Regions from separate parts of the Bradyrhizobium sp. i1.15.2 genome, predicted to be linked through region 4. Evidence: predicted binding sites of a transcription regulator. Region 4 holds the regulator's gene; each other region holds the start of a gene.
What was found. Region 4 encodes PhoB, which activates phosphate uptake and scavenging genes when phosphate is short. Its sites were predicted from a motif close to TGTCATNNANCTGTCAT; they were not measured.
Positions count from the first base shown of each region.

Region 1: the regulator PhoB is predicted to act here: its motif matches at 2,612-2,628, upstream of ABIB80_RS16775 (UDP-2,3-diacylglucosamine diphosphatase).
Region 2: the regulator PhoB is predicted to act here: its motif matches at 2,409-2,425, upstream of ABIB80_RS16500 (DUF47 domain-containing protein).
Region 3: the regulator PhoB is predicted to act here: its motif matches at 2,461-2,477, upstream of ABIB80_RS15970 (acetoacetate decarboxylase).

Region 1 is NZ_JBEPRQ010000008.1:43,665-48,173, forward strand. It holds gene ABIB80_RS16755 (CHRD domain-containing protein) at 1-182, opposite strand, end outside; gene ABIB80_RS16760 (c-type cytochrome) at 338-1,267, shown strand; gene ABIB80_RS16765 (Lrp/AsnC ligand binding domain-containing protein) at 1,292-1,537, opposite strand; gene thiD (bifunctional hydroxymethylpyrimidine kinase/phosphomethylpyrimidine kinase) at 1,667-2,467, shown strand; gene ABIB80_RS16775 (UDP-2,3-diacylglucosamine diphosphatase) at 2,652-3,464, shown strand; gene ABIB80_RS16780 (glycosyltransferase family 4 protein) at 3,478-4,509, shown strand, end outside.
Region 2 is NZ_JBEPRQ010000007.1:333,806-338,314, reverse strand. It holds gene ABIB80_RS16515 (peptide chain release factor 3) at 1-227, opposite strand, end outside; gene sugE (quaternary ammonium compound efflux SMR transporter SugE) at 390-704, shown strand; gene ABIB80_RS16505 (inorganic phosphate transporter) at 697-1,704, opposite strand; gene ABIB80_RS16500 (DUF47 domain-containing protein) at 1,720-2,364, opposite strand; gene ABIB80_RS16495 (branched-chain amino acid ABC transporter permease) at 2,523-3,491, opposite strand; gene ABIB80_RS16490 (branched-chain amino acid ABC transporter permease) at 3,493-4,356, opposite strand; gene ABIB80_RS16485 (ABC transporter substrate-binding protein) at 4,429-4,509, opposite strand, start outside.
Region 3 is NZ_JBEPRQ010000007.1:240,661-245,169, forward strand. It holds gene ABIB80_RS15960 (hypothetical protein) at 1-502, shown strand, start outside; gene ABIB80_RS15965 (patatin-like phospholipase family protein) at 1,219-2,394, opposite strand; gene ABIB80_RS15970 (acetoacetate decarboxylase) at 2,650-3,429, shown strand; partial or broken gene ABIB80_RS15975 (transporter) at 3,539-4,509, shown strand, end outside.
Region 4 is NZ_JBEPRQ010000001.1:486,670-491,178, reverse strand. It holds gene pstB (phosphate ABC transporter ATP-binding protein PstB) at 1-500, shown strand, start outside; gene phoU (phosphate signaling complex protein PhoU) at 512-1,228, shown strand; gene phoB (phosphate regulon transcriptional regulator PhoB) at 1,252-1,959, shown strand; gene ABIB80_RS02375 (GcrA family cell cycle regulator) at 2,179-2,691, opposite strand; gene ABIB80_RS02370 (aspartate aminotransferase family protein) at 3,147-4,349, shown strand; gene argF (ornithine carbamoyltransferase) at 4,349-4,509, shown strand, end outside.

The DNA.
Region 1 (4,509 bases), on a different contig from region 4:
ACCTTCCAGGACAGCTTCTTGCTGGCAGCGTCGTAATCCAGATCGGCCGTTCCGGTGCCGCTGCTGGTCGTTGCGGGGACTTCGGACTTGGCGTCGAGCGTTGCTTTCAGCTTTTCCGCGCTGGCCGAACCCGCAAAAGCAACGGCGCCAAGCACTGACATGGCGATGACGATCTTGTTCATGGTTTTTCTCCCTGCTGAACCCGTTTGGGCTGCCAAACTTCCAACAGCCGGCATTTCAGTTTATTCCCGTTTCTGGCGGCGGGGGGCTAAATTCTTCGTGGCTGGAGCGGCGAAGACATCGATCATAAGCTTCGCCGCGACCAGGAAAGGACCGTATGTTGCGACGAACAATCTCGGTGGCGCTGCTTGCCGCACTCGCTGCAGCGGGCGTCTATTGGTGGCTCAGCGCGCCGGTGGTGGCGGCCGCCGGCACCGCGCCTGCCCGCGTCCCTGATCTTGCCAATGGCGAGGTGATGTTCAACGCCGGCGGCTGCGCCTCATGCCATGCCGTCCCCGACCAGCCGGATCGAACCAGGCTCGGTGGCGGCGTCGCGATCAAGTCGCCGTTCGGAACGTTCTACGCGCCGAATATCTCGTCCGATCCGATGGACGGCATCGGCAAATGGAGCGAGGCCGAATTCGTCAACGCGGTGATGCACGGGGTCGCGCCGGACGGGCGGCATTATTTTCCGGCCTTTCCCTACACGTCCTATCAGCACGCCAGGCGCGAGGACGTGCTCGATCTCTTTGCGTATCTGAAAACGCTGCCGGCCGTGGCAGGCAGGGTGCGCGACCACGACGTGCGCTTTCCGTTCAATATCCGGCGCAACGTCGGCATCTGGAAATTCTTATTTCTGGACGGCAAGCCCTTCGTCGCCGACAGCGCGAAGTCGCCGCAGTGGAATCGCGGCGCCTATCTCGTCAACAGTTTTGGCCATTGCGCGGAATGCCACAGCCCGCGCAACGCGCTTGGCGGCATCATCGCCGGACAACGCTTCGCCGGCGGTCCCAATCCGGAAGGCGAGGGATGGGTCCCCAACATCACCCAGAAGGGCATTGGCGAGTGGAGCGCGAAGGATATTGCCTATTTCCTGAAGACCGGCGAATTGCCCGACGGCGACAGCGTCGGCGGCGCGATGACGCGGGTGATCAAGAACACCTCGCAATTGCCGGACGACGATCTCGCGGCGATGGCGGATTATCTCAAATCGCTGCCGCCGGTGGACGGTCCGCCGCGTCCCAAGCGCAAGGAGGGCGGCGCCTGATCAGGCCCGCCCTTTTCCGGACGGTCAACTCGCGCCAAAGGCCTTGAAGGTGATGATGGTGAGGGTGTCCTGGATGCCGGGCAACACCTGCACCTTCTCGTTGACGAAGTGGCCGATATCGGTGTCGTTGTCGACGTAGAACTTCACCAGCAGGTCGTATTGACCGGCCGTGGAATAGATCTCGGAGGCGATCTCGGCTTCGGCAAGCGCATTGGCGACCACATAGGATTGGCCGAGCTTGCATTTGATCTGGACGAAAAAGGGAACCATCGCGGTCACTCCGAAAGCATATCTGGCGGCTAATAGGCCAAACCCGGCCGGATTTAGCAAGCGAACTTGCTGGGTTGAGGCAGGCGCGCTAGGACGGGCCATGGCTTCGAAAACGCGGAAAATCGCCCCATGACGACGCCCGTCGCGCTGACCATTGCCGGCTCCGATTCGAGCGGCGGCGCCGGCATCCAGGCCGACCTGAAGACCTTTGCTGCGCTTGGCGTCTTTGGCGCTTCCGCCATCACGGCGCTGACCGCGCAGAACACCCGCGGCGTCACCGGCATTCACGCGGTGCCCGCCGAATACGTCACCGCGCAGATCGACGCGGTGTTTTCCGATCTCGAGGTCGGCGCGGTCAAGATCGGGATGGTGGCGCAAGCCGCCAGCATCGATGCGATCGCGGCCGCGCTGTCGCGCTGGGCACCCCGGCATGTCGTGCTCGATCCCGTGATGGTGGCGACATCGGGTGATCGCCTGCTCGCGTCCGAAGCCGTCGACGCGCTGCGCATCAAACTGATACCGCTGGCCTCGGTGATCACACCCAATCTGCCCGAGGCCGCGGCTCTGCTCGACGAACCGGTCGCGGCCAGCGAGGCTGAGATCGAGAGCCAGGGGCGCCGACTGCTGGCGCTCGGTTGCCGGGCAGTCCTGATCAAGGGCGGGCACGGCGAGGGCGCCGAGAGCATCGACTATCTCGTCGATGCCAGCACCACGATCGCGCTCGCCGCGCCGCGCGTTGCCACTCGCAACACCCATGGCACCGGCTGCTCGCTGTCCTCGGCGGTCGCCGCCGGGCTCGCCAGGGGCGAGGATCTCGAGCACGCCGTGCGCAACGCCAAGACCTGGATCAGCGCGGCGATCGCGGCCGCCGACCGCTTCAGCGTCGGCCACGGCCACGGCCCGATCCATCATTTCCACAAATTTTACTGACGCCGCTCGCGAGCGCGCCGCAGTTCCGGGTTCTTGCGGAGGGCGCTGAGGCGCCATGTCGCCTGATTGTCGCATGCGACTGATATTCGCGGGGTGGGCGAGGCAAGCGCGATTCGTATCCGAAGGTGCCTCAAAGGTTCAATTGGTCATCCCCCTGTCACGGGACATTGTTACAGGCTGGCGCATGGGAAGTTACGATGTGAGTGACGAGAGCCCGGAGCGGCGCTTTCGCACGTTGTTCATCTCCGACGTTCATCTCGGAGCCCGCGGTTCTCAAGCCGACCTTCTGCTCGACTTCCTGCGTTTCCATGATGCCGACACGATCTATCTCGTCGGCGACATCGTCGACGGCTGGGCGCTGAAATCGAGCTGGCATTGGCCGCAATCGCATAACGACCTGGTCCAGAAGCTTTTGCGCAAGGCGCGCAAGGGCGCCAAGGTGATCTACATCCCCGGCAATCACGACGAGTTCCTGCGCAACTATTACGGCACACATTTCGGCGGCATCGACGTGGTCGAGAACACCGTCCACACCGGTGCGGACGGCAAGCGCTATCTCGTCATCCACGGCGACATCTTCGACCTCGTGGTGCAGAACGCACGCTGGCTCGCCCATCTCGGCGACAAGGCCTACGACTTCGCGATCCAGCTCAATCGCTTTGTCAACTTCTTCCGGCGCATGTTCAAGGTGCCCTATTGGTCGCTGTCGCAATGGGCGAAGCAGAAAGTCAAGAACGCCGTCAACTATATCGGCGCGTTCGAGCAGGCGCTTGCCGCCGAGGCGCGGCGCCACGATGCCGACGGCGTGATCTGCGGCCACATACATTACGCGGTGATCCGCGACGAGGGCGGTATCCGCTACATGAACTGCGGTGACTGGGTCGAGAGCTGCACGGCGCTGGTCGAGCACGACGACGGCCATTTCGAGATCATCACCTGGGCGGACCAGGCCGAGAAGCCGGCACAGGTCCCGCAGGTTGCAGCCAGAGCTGCATGACAAGGGCAGCCTGATGCGCATCCTGGTCGCGACCGACGCCTGGCACCCGCAAGTCAACGGTGTGGTTCGGACGCTGACCAAGCTTGCCGACGCCGCCAAAAGTCTCGACGTCGAATTCTCGTTCCTGACGCCGCAATCGTTCCGCACCTTTGCGATGCCGAGCTATCGTGACGTGCGGCTGGCCATGCCGCGCCCGGGCAGAATCGCGAAGCTGATCGAAGAGGCGCATCCGGACAGCATCCACATCGCGACCGAGGGGCCGATAGGCCTGATGGTCCGCCGCTATTGCCGCCAGCGCAAGCTACCCTTCACGACCAGCTTCCACACCCGCTTTCCCGAATATGTCCGCGCCCGCGTGCCGGTGCCGGGCTCGCTGATCTGGCGGGCGCTGCGCCGATTCCACAGCCCCAGCCGCGCCGTGATGGCGGCAACGCCGGCGCTTGCCTGCGAGCTGACCGAGCGCGGCTTCGACAACGTCGTGCTGTGGCCGCGCGGCGTCGACACCCATTTGTTCCATCCCCGCGCGATTGATCTGTGCCTGCCGGCACCGGTGTTCCTCTCGGTCGGCAGGGTGGCGGTGGAGAAGAATCTCGAGGCGTTCCTCGATCTCGACCTGCCCGGCACCAAGGTAATCGTCGGCGATGGTCCGGCTCGTGTCGCGCTGGAAGAGGCCTATCCGGACGCGATCTTTCTCGGCGAAAAGCACGGCGAGGAGCTGGCGGACATCTACGCGGCCGCCGATGTCTTCGTGTTTCCGAGCAAGACCGACACGTTCGGCCTGGTCCTGCTCGAAGCGCTGGCGAGCGGCCTGCCGGTTGCGGCGTTTCCGGTGAAGGGGCCCCGCGACGTGATCGGCGATGCGCCGGTCGGCGCGCTCGATCACGATCTGCGCAGCGCCTGCTTTGCCGCGCTGGACATCTCCCGGCAGGACTGCGTCGAATTCGCCGCCAACTACACCTGGGAGGCCTCGGCCCGGGCTTTTATCGACAGCATTTTGGCGGTCGGCGCGGTGCTGCCGGGCCGGAACGGGGGGGAGCCGGCGCGA
Region 2 (4,509 bases), on a different contig from region 4:
CGCTCGCGCTCGATCTTCATCCAGTCCGAACGCGTGTTGCGCCGCTCGCCCTTGGCCTTCACCTGGCCGGCCAGATTGATGGCGCCACCGAACAGCAGCAGCTTTTCGGTCAGCGTGGTCTTGCCGGCGTCCGGATGCGAGATGATCGCAAAGGTACGCCGCCGCGACACTTCAGCGGCAAGCGAGGAACGGGCCGTCGATTCGGCTGTGGTGGCGATGTCGGACATTGCGGCAGCGTTTGGCAGGGAAAATGAGCCTGATCAAGCCTCATCTGGTGATTGCGGAGCCTTCCGGCCAGCCCCATATCGGGCTTGTTTGGGAGGGACGGCCTTCCCTTCCTATCGGCACGCCAGTCGCGGGGACGACCCTGCCTTGAATGGAGGGTCGTCATGGCCTGGAGCATCCTGTTCGTCGCCGGTCTGCTGGAGGTCTCCTGGGCGATCGGCCTCAAATATACCGAGGGTTTCACCAAGCTCGTTCCGTCGGTCCTCACGCTTGGCGCCATGGCCGGCAGCATCCTCCTGCTCGGGCTCGCCCTCAAATCGCTGCCGATTGGAACCGCTTATGCCGTCTGGACCGGCATCGGCGCGGTCGGTACCGCGACCCTCGGCATCATCCTGTTCGGCGAGCCGGCCACCGCGTTCCGCCTCGCCAGCATCGGGCTGATCGTCGCCGGGATTGTCGGGCTGAAGCTGGTTACCTGACGAAGATCTTGACCGCCCACCAGCTCAATGCGGCGACGATCGCCGAGGCCGGCATCGTGATCACCCAGGCATAGACGATCGAGCTGGCGACGTTCCAGCGCACCGCCGAAAGGCGGCGGGCGGCGCCGACGCCGACGATGGCCCCGGTGATGGTGTGGGTGGTCGAGACTGGAACGCCGAGGAAGGTCGCCATGAACAGGGTCGCGGCACCGCCGGTCTCGGCGCAAAATCCCTGCATCGGGGTCAGCTTGGTGATGCGCAGGCCCATAGTGCGAACGATGCGCCAGCCGCCCATCAGCGTCCCCATCGCCATCGCGGCCTGGCACGAGAGCACCACCCAGAAGGGGACGAAGAATTCGCCGCCGAGCTGGCCCTGCGAATAGAGCAGCACGGCGATGATGCCCATGGTCTTCTGCGCGTCGTTGCCCCCATGGCCGAGCGAATAGAGCGAGGCGGAGGCGAATTGCAGGATGCGGAAGGCGCGATCGACGGCAAAGGGCGTGGAGCGCACCGAGGCCCAGGAGACGATCGCAACCAGCACCATCGCGAGCAGGAAGCCGACCAGCGGAGACAGCACGATGGCGATCACCGTCTTGGACAGTCCGCTCCAGACCGCCGCCGAAAGGCCGGCTTTGGCCACACCGGCACCAAACAAGCCGCCGATCAATGCATGAGACGAGGACGATGGGATGCCGAGCGCCCATGTCACCAGGTTCCAGACGATGGCGCCGACGAGCGCGGCGAAGATCACCTGAGCATCCACGATCGCGGGATCGATGATGCCGGTGCCGATGGTCTGGGCGACGTGCAATCCGAACACCATGAAGGCGACGAAATTGAAGAACGCGGCCCAGAACACCGCGTATTGCGGCCGCAGCACGCGGGTCGAGACGATGGTCGCAATCGAATTGGCGGCGTCGTGCAGGCCGTTCAGGAAGTCGAACAGCAGCGCGACGGCAATCAATCCGACCAGGACGGGAAGACCCAACGCAACATCCACGGCGTGGCCCCTGCCCTAAACTTGCTCGATGACGATGCTGTTGATCTCGTTCGCGACGTCGTCGAAGCGGTCGGCGACTTTCTCGAGATGGTCGTAGATCTCTGCGCCGACGATGAAATCCATCGCGTTGCCGTCGCGATGCTTGAGGAACAGTTCCTTCAGCCCGATATCATGGAGATCGTCGACGCGGCCTTCCAGCTTGCCCAGCTCTTCGGTGATCGCAGTCAGCATAGCCACGTTCTGGCCGATCTTCTGCATCAGCGGCAGCGCACGGCCGACCAGATTGGCGCATTCGATCAGAAGCCCGCCGATCTCCCGCATCGGGGGCTCGAAGCTGCGGACCTCGAACAGCATCACGGCCTTGGCGGTCTGCTGCATCTGGTCGATGGCGTCGTCCATCGAGGTGATCAGGTTCTTGATGTCGCCGCGGTCGAACGGGGTGATGAAGGTCCGGCGCACCGCCGTCAGCACCTCACGGGTGATGTTGTCGGCATCGTTCTCGAACTGGTTGACGCGCTGGCAATAGACCGGCGTCTCCTCGCCCCCGTTGAGCATGCTCTGGAGCGCGATCGAGCCCTGGATCACGGTCTGGGCGTGGCGGTCGAACAGGTCGAAGAACCGTTCTTCCTTGGGCAGGAAAGAGCGAAACAATCGCATCATGGGAGAGAAACTACCGGTTGGATAATGGCTTGGCCAAAGGGGGCCGTCATGAAACTGTCATAGACCATTTTCGATCCACGCGCGTGCCACCTCACGCCCGTGGAGCCGGATCATCCACCGCTTTCACGCGTCAACACATCTTCTAATATATCAATGGCTTACAGCGACCGGCGGAAGTAATGCGCGATTTCGCCGATGACACCACGGCGGAAGGTGAGCACGCAGATCACGAAGATCGAGCCCTGGATCACCGTCACCCACTGCCCGAACCCCGCCAGATATTGCTGCATGGCGATGATCACGAAGGCACCGACCACGGGACCGAACACGGTTCCTAGACCACCGACCAGCGTCATCAGCACGACTTCGCCCGACATTGACCAGTGCACGTCGGTGAGCGAGGCGTTCTGCGCCACGAAGACTTTCAGCGCACCGGCAAAGCCGGCCAGCGTGCCCGACAGGACGAAAGCCAGGAACTTGTACTGATCGGTGCGGTAACCCAGCGAGATCGCGCGCGGCTCGTTCTCGCGGATCGCCTTGAGGACTTCGCCGAAGGGCGAGTTGATGATGCGGAAGATCAGCAGGAAGCCGGCGAGGAAGCCGACCAGAACCACGTAATAGAGCACGGTCGGCTTGGTCAGATCGAACACGCCGAACATGCGTCCTTGCGGGATGCCCTGGATGCCGTCTTCGCCATGGGTGAACGGCGCCTGGAGGTAGATGAAGTACAGAAGCTGCGACAGCGCCAGCGTGATCATCGAGAAATAGATGCCCTGGCGCCGGATCGAGATATAGCCCGTGATGAGCGAGAGCACGAAGGCACCGGCGACGCCGACGAGGATGCCGAGCTCCGGCGGCAGCGCCCAGACCTTCAGAGCATGCGCGCTGCAATAGCCGGCCGTGCCCAGGAACATCGCATGACCGAAGGACAGCAAACCGCCATAGCCGATCAGCAGGTTGAAGGCGCAGGCGAGCAGCGCGAAGCACAGTGCCTGCATCACGAAGAACGGGTAGACTCCCGTGAATGGCACCGAAGCCAGCAGCAGCGCCATCACCACGAACACGATCATCTCGTCGCGGATCGCGCGCGGGGTTACCGGCAGCGTGTCGTCCGTCAAGGCTGTCATATCAGGCCGCCCTTCCCGTCAATCCCGTTGGCTTCACCAAGAGCACCAGCACCATCAGCACGAACACGACGGTGTTGGAGGCCTCGGGGTAGAAATATTTGGTCATGCCCTCGATCACACCGAGCGCAAAGCCGGTGATGATGGAGCCCATGATCGATCCCATGCCGCCGATCACGACCACCGCGAACACCACGATGATCAGGTCGGCGCCCATCAGCGGCCGCACCTGGTTGATCGGCGCCGAGAGCACGCCAGCAAGCGCGGCCAGGCCGACACCCAAACCATAGGTCAGCGTGATCATGCGCGGCACGTTGACGCCGAAAGCGCGCACCAGCGTCGGGTTTTCAGTCGCGGCACGCAAATAGGCGCCGAGCCGCGTCTTCTCGATCAGGAACCAGGTCGCAACACACACGATCAGCGAGAAGATGACGACCCAGCCGCGATAGATGGGCAGGAACATGAAGCCGAGATTCATGCCGCCCTTGAGCTGGTCCGGAATGGCGTAAGGCATGCCGGAGGAGCCGAAATAGTTCTGGAACACGCCCTGCACGATCAGCGCAATGCCGAAGGTCAGGAGCAGGCCGTAGAGATGATCGAGCCCCGTCAGCCATTGCAGCATGGTCCGTTCCAGGATCATGCCGAAGATGCCGACGATGATCGGGGCAAGCAGTAACGCCCACCAGTAGTTGATGCCGCCGATGTTCAGCAGGAAGTAGGCGACGAACGCGCCCATCATGTAGAGCGCGCCATGGGCGAAATTGATGATGTTGAGCATGCCGAAGATCACGGCAAGCCCGAGACTGAGCAGCGCGTAGAACGAGCCGTTGATCAGTCCCACCAGTAGCTGAGCGTAAAGAGCCTGCATCGATCCCGCACCCGGTCCCTTCGGCGTTCCCTGAAAGTCGCCCGCAGGCCTGATGGCCTGCGGGCGGTTATCTTACTTCTTCAAGAGCGCGCACTTGCTCTCGGACAGCGGCGTGAAGGCCTGGTCGCCCGGCACCGTGCCGACCAGCTTGTA
Region 3 (4,509 bases), on a different contig from region 4:
ACGGCCCTATCGCATTCATCAAGCAGCCGAATGCAACGTCACGATGCCCTGCGACTTCTCGTATTCGCAAACGCGCCGTGAGAGGACTTCCAGGTCGTTCCTAACTCCCAGGTCCTCACTCCAATCCTATCGCGCGACGCAACTGACAGCGGCCGACGCAGGCGGCGCCGCGACGGCGAGCCTCTCGGGCGGTCGCATCGTCGGTAGTCGTCCCGCAGGTTGCCCTTCCTCCTTCTGCGGCTGCGGGGCTGCTCTGCGCGTGTTCGGCCGTATCGTGCCGGAATTGAATCTTGCGTCGAACTGGCTGCGCTTCCCGCGGACATCACCCGCACCGGGAATGGTCGCAGCCCGACACGGACATGTGTTCGTCCTCGAGCAACACCTAAGCGGGGATACCTGGCTGGCTTACGACGCCAACTCGGGCGGACACGCGACGCGAATGCATGCGCGTTCATTGCGTGGCTACACGATCGTCAACCCGCGCGGCGGTTCGGTCGCTTGAGACGCCGGGCGACAGGTGCGTCACGAGACCTGGTGCGCCATCGCGCGAAACACCTTGTCAACCCCGCACTGAAGTAATATTCGTATTTACAGAAGTTCGGATAAGGCGTAGTTTGCGCGCATCCCAGCCTGCTACAAGGGCGTTTCGCGATCGTCACGAGACGTGGGCCGGGAGGCGGTGGCCGCGACTGCGTCGACGCGCTGGGCAGGCTGCAGGGCGGGTTTTCCCGTGAGCAGCTGCACACGCGGTACGACACGGCGCTGACAGCCTCCTCGTTCGGTCTCGATGGCGAGCGCACGCCAGGCATCGAGGACAGGGGCGGGGAGGTGCGCGGACGGCAAAATCGTGTGGTCCTGACGCCCGGGGTCTGTGCGTCAAGTCTTGTGGTGATGCTCTGCCCAACCGGGTCAGCACATCAGCCATCCGCAAGGCGACGGGGGCAATAGTGCATCGCTCCCCGGGGAGAGCGCGTCATAAGCCGTAAAACCATTCGCGCAGGGAAGGCCGGTTGCCGGCGTCACCTGTCGTCCACCCCGTGCGCGTCTTGCTCGCACACGGGACTACGGGTGCCAGCCGGCGCCCGGCCTTCCCTGCGCCCTTTCTTTCGAGAGGGTGCTAAGGCTAGAGCAAAGCTCGGGCAAAATGAGCCGCGAGAATGCGAAAGTGTGCCTGCAAGCCGGGAACGGGAATTGGGTGATCGCGACGGGACGATAGAGCTACGCGCTCTCCGTCTCCCGGTGCACGTCGTGCACCACGAGGCCCATGCCTTCGTCGGGCATCTTGATCCAGTCGCGGCGCTTCAGGGTGCGCTTGGTGTCTTCGTAGCCGGAGGTCCAGTGCTCGCGCATCGAGGTGCCCGAGAATTCGTGGTCCTTGGCGTCGCCCTCGTAGGCCTTCTGCTGGTAGATCAGATGCAGGATCGCGATCTCAGGCATGTGGCGCAGGCTCGACTTGAGTTTGCGCTCCTCCTCGGAGAGCTGCTCGTCGGGCAGCTTGGCCAAGGCCTTGTAGAGCAGGACCTTGAGGTTGTGGGTTCGGCGGTAGACGTCGGTGTTGTGGCGGGTGCGCGAGGAATACATGATGTCCTTGTGGCGGGCCATCACGTCCTGGATCGAGCGCGGCAGCACGCCGCGTGCGCTGAACAGGTCGACCTGGAACACCAGCGAATTGAGCGCGTCTTCCTGGTCGAGCAGGTGCTGAAGCGGCGTGTTGGAGACGATGCCGCCGTCCCAGAAATGATCGGTGCCGATCCGCACCATCGGCAGTGCCGGCGGCAGGGCGCCGGAAGCCATGATGTGCTCCGGCTCGATCTCGTCGTGGGAATTGTCGAAATAGATGAAATTGCCGGAGAGCACGTTCACGGCGCCGACCGCGAAGCGAACCTTCTTCTCGTTGATGAGGTCGAAGTCGACGAGCTCGAGCAGGCTCTCTTTCAGCGGCATCGTGTCATAATAGCTGGTGGCGGTCCGGGCGCCGACCGGGCTCAGCCAGGGATTGACCTGATGCGGGCTGAAGAAGCCCGGTTGGCCCATCGCCGACGTCATCCACGCGCTGGTGAGATTGCGCCACTGGCGGAAGATGTCTCCGTCAGGCGTGTAGTGCCAGATCTTGCGGTTGGTGATGCGCTCCCAGAAGATGCGCAGCGCCTCGAGCCGCTTCTCCGGCTTGTTGCCCGCGATGATGGCGGAGTTGATCGCGCCGATCGAGACGCCACAGACCCAGTCGGGCTCGATGCCGGCCTCGTGCAGCGCCTGGTAGACGCCGGCCTGGTACGCGCCGAGCGCGCCGCCACCTTGCAGCACCAGCGCAACGCGGTCGCAACGCTCGGGCCGCCAGCCTCGTGCGGGAGGCTGATGCGTCTGATGGGGCGGTTGCGGCGTCCGAGCGTCCATGGTGTGCCTCCTGGCAAGCATGGAGATCATGCTTCAATGACAGAGGCCAAACGATTGCGTCGGGCGGTGACGGCGTGATGACATTCTGGCGCCGATGCATCGCTTGCATGCACCATGACCGCCTTGGGAATGGCTGCGGTCGTGCGGCTGACGGAAATCCTTCACATCGAAGTCAATGACGGCGGCTAGCAATCTGCATCGCCGCCTGACGCTGCCGGGCGGGCATCACGTGAGCGCCACTAGAGGAGACCAGCGATGCGCAGGGAAGAGCTGCTGAGACTTCCGTCCATGCCGGCGGCCGGGCCGAGCTATCCGGCCGGGCCCTATCGCTTTGTTGACCGCGAATTCCTCGTCATCACCTACGAGACCGATCCGAACCTGATCCGCGCCGGCTTGCCGGAGCCGCTGGAGCCGATCGACCAGCCGATCGTGCATTACGAATGGATCAGGATGCCGGACTCGTCCGGCTTCGGCAGCTACACCGAATCCGGCCTCGTCATCCCCGCGCGCCTGCACGGCGAGGAGGTCAACTTCGTCTCGCAGATGTATCTGGACGATGATCCGCCGATCGCCGCCGGCCGCGAGATCTGGGGCTTTCCCAAGAAATACGCCCATCCCAAACTCGAGATCGTCAAAGACACGCTGACGGGCACGCTGGAATATGCCGGCCAACTCGTCGCCATGGGCACGATGGGCTACAAGCACGAGAGCATGGCCGGCAACGGCGATCTGACCCGGGCGACGCTGTCGAAAACGCAGATCAATCTGAAGATGATCCCCGGCGTCGACGGCCGCCTCGAGATCTGCCAACTGGTCGCGATCAACCTCATCGACATCGTGCCGAAGGGCTCCTGGATGGGGCCCGGCCGGCTGCATCTGGTGCCGCATGTCAATGCGCCCGTCGCCGATTTCCCGGTCCGCCGCTGCCTCGGCGCGCATCATTACATCGCCGACCTGACGCTGCCGTTCGGCCGCGTCGTGCACGACTACATCAGGGAAGCCGAGTTGGCCACCACCGGGCTGGCCGCCGAGTAGGGCGTCATCATCAAACTGTAACAATGCCGTAATTGAGTACCCGCGAAGGTCCGGGAGATGCCGTCAGCCATCTTCCGGAGCGGGGCATTCGTTGACGGTGGGAGTTGGTATGGCCGAGCCGGCTAAGCTTGTCAGCACGATATCGGATTCCGTGCCTTGCATTCCCGGCCTGGTGTGGGCATTCCGCCTCCACAGCGACGGCGGCGCCGAGGCGCTGCCGATCGACCAGCCGATCGAGTTCAGTCACGACGGCCGGCTCTGGTTGCATTTCAACCTCACGGACACGCGCGCACGGCCGTGGATCGCCGCATCACAGCTGCCGCCGCTCGCGCGCGAGCTCTTGCTGTCCAACGACACCTTCCAGCAGCTTCACGTCATCGACCACTGCGTCTACGGCGTGTTCTCCGACCTCGTGCGCGACATCGGCAGCGCGACGGAGGAGACCGCGTTCCTGCGCTTCGCCATGACCGAGCGGCTCCTGATCAGCGGCCGCCATCAGGCTCTGTGCTCGGCGGATGCGACACGGCGGGTGCTCGAAGGCGGCTACCGCGTCGACAATGTCGCCCATCTCCTCGAAAGATCGTCGATGAGGTCGCCGACACGCTTGATAGGATGGCCGATAAGCTCGGTCAGGAGATCGACGAGATCGAGGAGCGGATTCTGGCCGACGACGCCAAGCCGGAGATGCGCCGCAATCTTGGCCGGCTGCGCCGGACCTGCGTCAGGCTGCATCGCCAGCTCACCGGCCTGCGTACGCTGTTCCATCGCCTCGACCAGAAGAACACCGACCACCTTTCGCCGGACCTGCGTATCCAGGCCGGCAAGCTGGCGCAGCGGCTGGACGGCCTCGACCACGACATCGTGGAGCTGCGCGAACGCAGCCGCCTGCTCGAGGAGGAGCTGCGCTTCAAGAACGAGGAGCAAAGCAACAACCACCTCCACACGCTCTCGATCGTGACCTCGCTGCTGCTTCCGCCGACGCTGATCACCGGCATCTTCGGCATGAACACCAAGGGCCTGCCTCTGACCGAGGTCGAGAGTGGATTTTTCTGGGCGGCTCTCCTGATGGCCTCGTCGGTC
Region 4 (4,509 bases):
GCGTCGGCATGGTGTTCCAGAAGCCGACGCCGTTCCCGATGACGATCTACGAGAACATCGCGTTCGGCATCCGCCTGTATGAGAAGATCTCGAAGTCCGAAATGGACGGCCGCGTCGAGAAGGCGCTGCGCGGCGGCGCGCTGTGGAACGAGGTCAAGGACAAGCTCAACGCCTCCGGCCTGTCGCTCTCCGGCGGCCAGCAGCAGCGCCTCTGCATCGCCCGCACCGTCGCGGTGCGGCCCGAGGTGATCCTGTTCGACGAACCCTGTTCGGCGCTCGACCCGATCTCGACCGCCAAGGTCGAGGAGCTGATCCAGGAGCTGTCCGAGGATTACACGATCGCGATCGTCACCCACAACATGCAGCAGGCGGCGCGCGTCTCCGACAAGACCGCCTTCATGTATCTCGGCGAGCTGATCGAGTTCGACGACACCAGCAAGATCTTCACGTCGCCGACCGACCGGCGCACGCAGGATTACATCACCGGCCGGTTCGGCTGAGGAGACGCGACATGGCTTCCGAACATACCGCAAAGGCTTTCGACACCGACCTCCAGGAACTCACCCGCCTGGTCGCCGAGATGGGCGGCATCGCCGAGCGCATGATCGTCGAGTCCGTCGACGCGCTGATCCGCCGCGACGTCCCGCTCGGCCAGCGCGTCGTCGCCATCGACACCGAGCTCGACGCGCTGCAGAAGCGCATCGAGGAGCGTGCGGTGCTCACCATCGCCCGCCGCCAGCCGATGGCGGTCGATCTGCGCGAGATCGTCGGCGCCATGCGCGTCGCGACCGATCTCGAGCGCATCGGCGACCTCGCCAAGAACATGGGCAAGCGCGTCGCGGCGCTGGAGACGGACTTCCATCCGCTCAAGCTGTTCCGCGGCCTCGAGCACATGACCGACCTCGTGCAGCAGCAGGTCAAGTCGGTGCTGGACGCCTATGCCGCGCATGATTTGCCGGCGGCGATGGCGGTGTGGAAGGGCGACGAGGAAGTCGACGCCATCTGCACCTCGCTGTTCCGCGAGCTCCTCACCTACATGATGGAGGATCCGCGCAACATCTCGTTCTGTATTCACCTGATGTTCTGCGCCAAGAACATCGAGCGGATCGGCGACCACGCCACCAACATCGCCGAGACCGTGTTCTACATGATCGAGGGCCAGGCGATCACCGACAAGCGGCCGAAGGGCGACATGACGACCTTCGCCAACACGGTACCGAACACCTGAAGACTTAAGGGAGCGACGACGCGATGGGCGCACGCATTATGGTGGTTGAGGACGAGGAAGCCCTGACCGAGCTTCTCCGCTACAACCTCGAAGGCGACGGCTATGACGTCGAGACGGTGATGCGCGGCGACGACGCCGACACCCGCCTCAAGGAGCACATCCCCGATCTGATCGTGCTCGACTGGATGCTGCCGGGCCTGTCAGGCATCGAATTGTGCCGGCGGCTTCGCACCCGTCCCGAGACCAAGCAGCTCCCGATCATCATGCTCACCGCGCGCGGTGAGGAGAGCGAGCGGGTGCGGGGTCTTGCGACCGGCGCCGACGATTACATCGTCAAGCCGTTCTCGGTGCCGGAGCTGCTGGCACGCGTGAAGGGCCTGCTGCGGCGTGCAAGCCCGGAGCGGCTCGCCACCGTGCTTGCTTTTGGCGACATCGAGCTCGACCGTGACAAGCGCCGCGTGGCGCGATCGGGCCGGCCGATCGATCTCGGTCCGACCGAATATCGCCTGCTGGAGTTCTTCCTGGAGCATCCGGGCCGGGTGTTCTCGCGCGAGCAACTGCTCGACAGCGTCTGGGGCCGCGACATCTATATCGACGAGCGTACCGTCGACGTGCATATCGGCCGCCTGCGCAAGCTGCTCAATCTCGGCCGCGAGCAAGACCCGATCCGCACCGTCCGCGGCGCCGGCTACGCGCTGGATGATCGGTTTGCGAAGGCGGAGCAGGTGTAGGGTTGCAGGCTTGTTTGTTGGCGAGCTGTCCCTGCATTCTCCGATGTCGTCCCGGACAAGCGAGCGCTGATCCGGGACCCATAACCACAGGGAGTGGTTTGGCGAAGACTCAGAGTTACCCCTTTCGCACGACTACTGCGTGCTCGGAGTATGGGTCCTGGCTTTCGCCAGGACGACACTGAAATTATTGAACTGTCTTTGCGCGACGACTTGCCCTGATTACCGCGGACCCGGCTTCACCGGTGCGCGGCGCCGATCCGACGCCGGCTGGTACGCAACACGCGAGTGCTGGGCGCAATAGGGCAGGCCGGACAGCGCCCGTCCACCGCAGAAGAAGAAGTCCGGGCTCGAGGGATCGCCGACCGGCCAGTGGCAGGTCGCCTCGTTCAATTCGAGCAGCGACAGCCGCTGGCTCATCGGCACCACGTTGTCGTAGGTGACCGGATCCGGCTCAGCCTCGACCTCGAAGGCCTGCGCCAGCGCGGTGTTGCCGCGCGAGATCGGGCGGCTCACCCGCATCATGTGCTGCGCGGGGCGCGCCTTGCGCGGCCGGGGCGCTGCCGATGATGGGCTCTTGGCGCGGCCCGAAAGACCGAGCCTGTGCACTTTGCCGATCACGGCATTGCGGGTCACATTGCCGAGCTCCGCCGCGATCTGGCTGGCCGAAAGTCCGGCCTCCCAGAGCTTTTTCAGCTGCTCGACGCGATCATCGGACCAGGTCAAAACCGTCATTGCACCCTTTCCCTCGCTGCGCGCCAGCCATCCTGGGGCCTCGCAGCGAATGCCTAAGCCTTCAAAAACCCGTGCCGCCAGAATCCCTTAAGGCTCGCCGGGCGCGTCTTGAACGCCCGAACGTTTACGCCGGTACATAAGGACTTAAAGATCAGAACCACTGCACGAGATGTCGTATCTGACAATCCAAACGCTACAATATGGCGTGACTCCCGCGCAAGAGTCCGCCGACTCGCTTCCACATGTTCCGTGGCTAAATCCCGCAAAATCGGCACCGCAAGACTACGGATTCAGCGTTTCGCGAGGCTTTCCGGGCGGCATTGACACCCGTTTCACCAGGCCTAAGATAGTCGCACGTGCCGCCCTCAAGAGGCGGCACGTTTCGTTTTCCGGGCCGGTCGATGGTGCGTTGCGTAATGCACGCTTACACCGTCCGCAACATTCAAGTGACCGTCATGACTAACAGCGCAGCGCCGCATTTGCTCCCCGTTTTCGCCAGGTCCGACCTCGGTTTCGAGCGTGGCGAAGGCTGCTGGCTGATCGCGACCAATGGCGAGCGCTATCTCGATTTCACCTCCGGGGTGGCGGTGAATGCGCTCGGCCATGCCCATCCGGCGCTGGTCGCGGCGTTGCAGGAACAGGCCACGAAGCTCTGGCACATGTCGAACCTGTTCCAGAGCCCGGACGGCGAAAAGCTTGCCGCGCGCCTGTGCAATGAAAGTTTCGCGGACTTCGTGTTCTTCTGCAATTCCGGCGCCGAAGCGCTGGAATGCGTGATCAAGGTCGTGCGCCGCTATCACGCCGCGAAGGGCCATCCAGACCGCTATCGCATGATCACCTTCGAAGGCGCCTTCCATGGCCGCACGCTGGCGACGCTGGCCGCGACGGGTTCGGCAAAATATCTCGAAGGTTTCGGCCCACCCATGGAGGGCTTCGACCAGGTTGCGCATGGCGATCTCGAGGCAGTGAAAAAGGCGATCGGTCCGCAGACCGCCGGCATCCTGATCGAGCCGATCCAGGGCGAGGGCGGTGTGCGTTCGGCAACGCCTGCCTTCCTGAGGGCGTTGCGCCAGCTCTGCGACGAGCGCGGCCTGTTGCTCGCCTTCGACGAGGTGCAGACCGGCATGGGCCGCACCGGCGATCTGTTCGCGTACCGCCGCCTTGGCGTCGAACCCGACGTGATGTCGCTGGCCAAGGCGCTCGGCGGCGGCTTCCCGATCGGCGCCTGCCTTGCGACCGCGGAAGCGGCGTCCGGCATGACGCCGGGCTCGCACGGCTCGACCTTCGGCGGCAATCCGCTCGCGATCGCGGCGGCGAATGCCGTGCTCGACGTCATGCTCAAGCCCGGCTTCTTCGACCACGTGCAGAGGATGTCGCTGCTGCTCAAGCAGAAGCTCGCCTCCGTGATCGACCGTCATGGCGATGTCGTCAGCGAAGTGCGCGGCGAGGGCCTCCTGATCGGCATCAAGGCCGTGGTGCCTTCCGGCGATCTCGTTGCCGCCTTGCGCGCCGAAAAGCTGCTCACCGTCGGCGCCGGTGACAATGTCGTGCGTTTCCTGCCGCCTTTGATCGTCACCGAGGCCGAGATCGAGGACAGCGTCGGGCGGCTCGAGCGCGCCTGCACGGCGTTGTCCGGCAACAAGCGGGCGGCAAGCTGATGAGCAAGTCGCCCGATAATACACCCAAGAAAACACCGAAGCACTTCCTCGATATCAACGAGCTGCCGCTGTCGGAGCTCAAGCGCATGCTGGCCGCGTCCTCCGCGATGAAGGCGAAGCAGAAGGCGCATCAGCCGGTCAGGCCGCTCGAAGGCAAGAC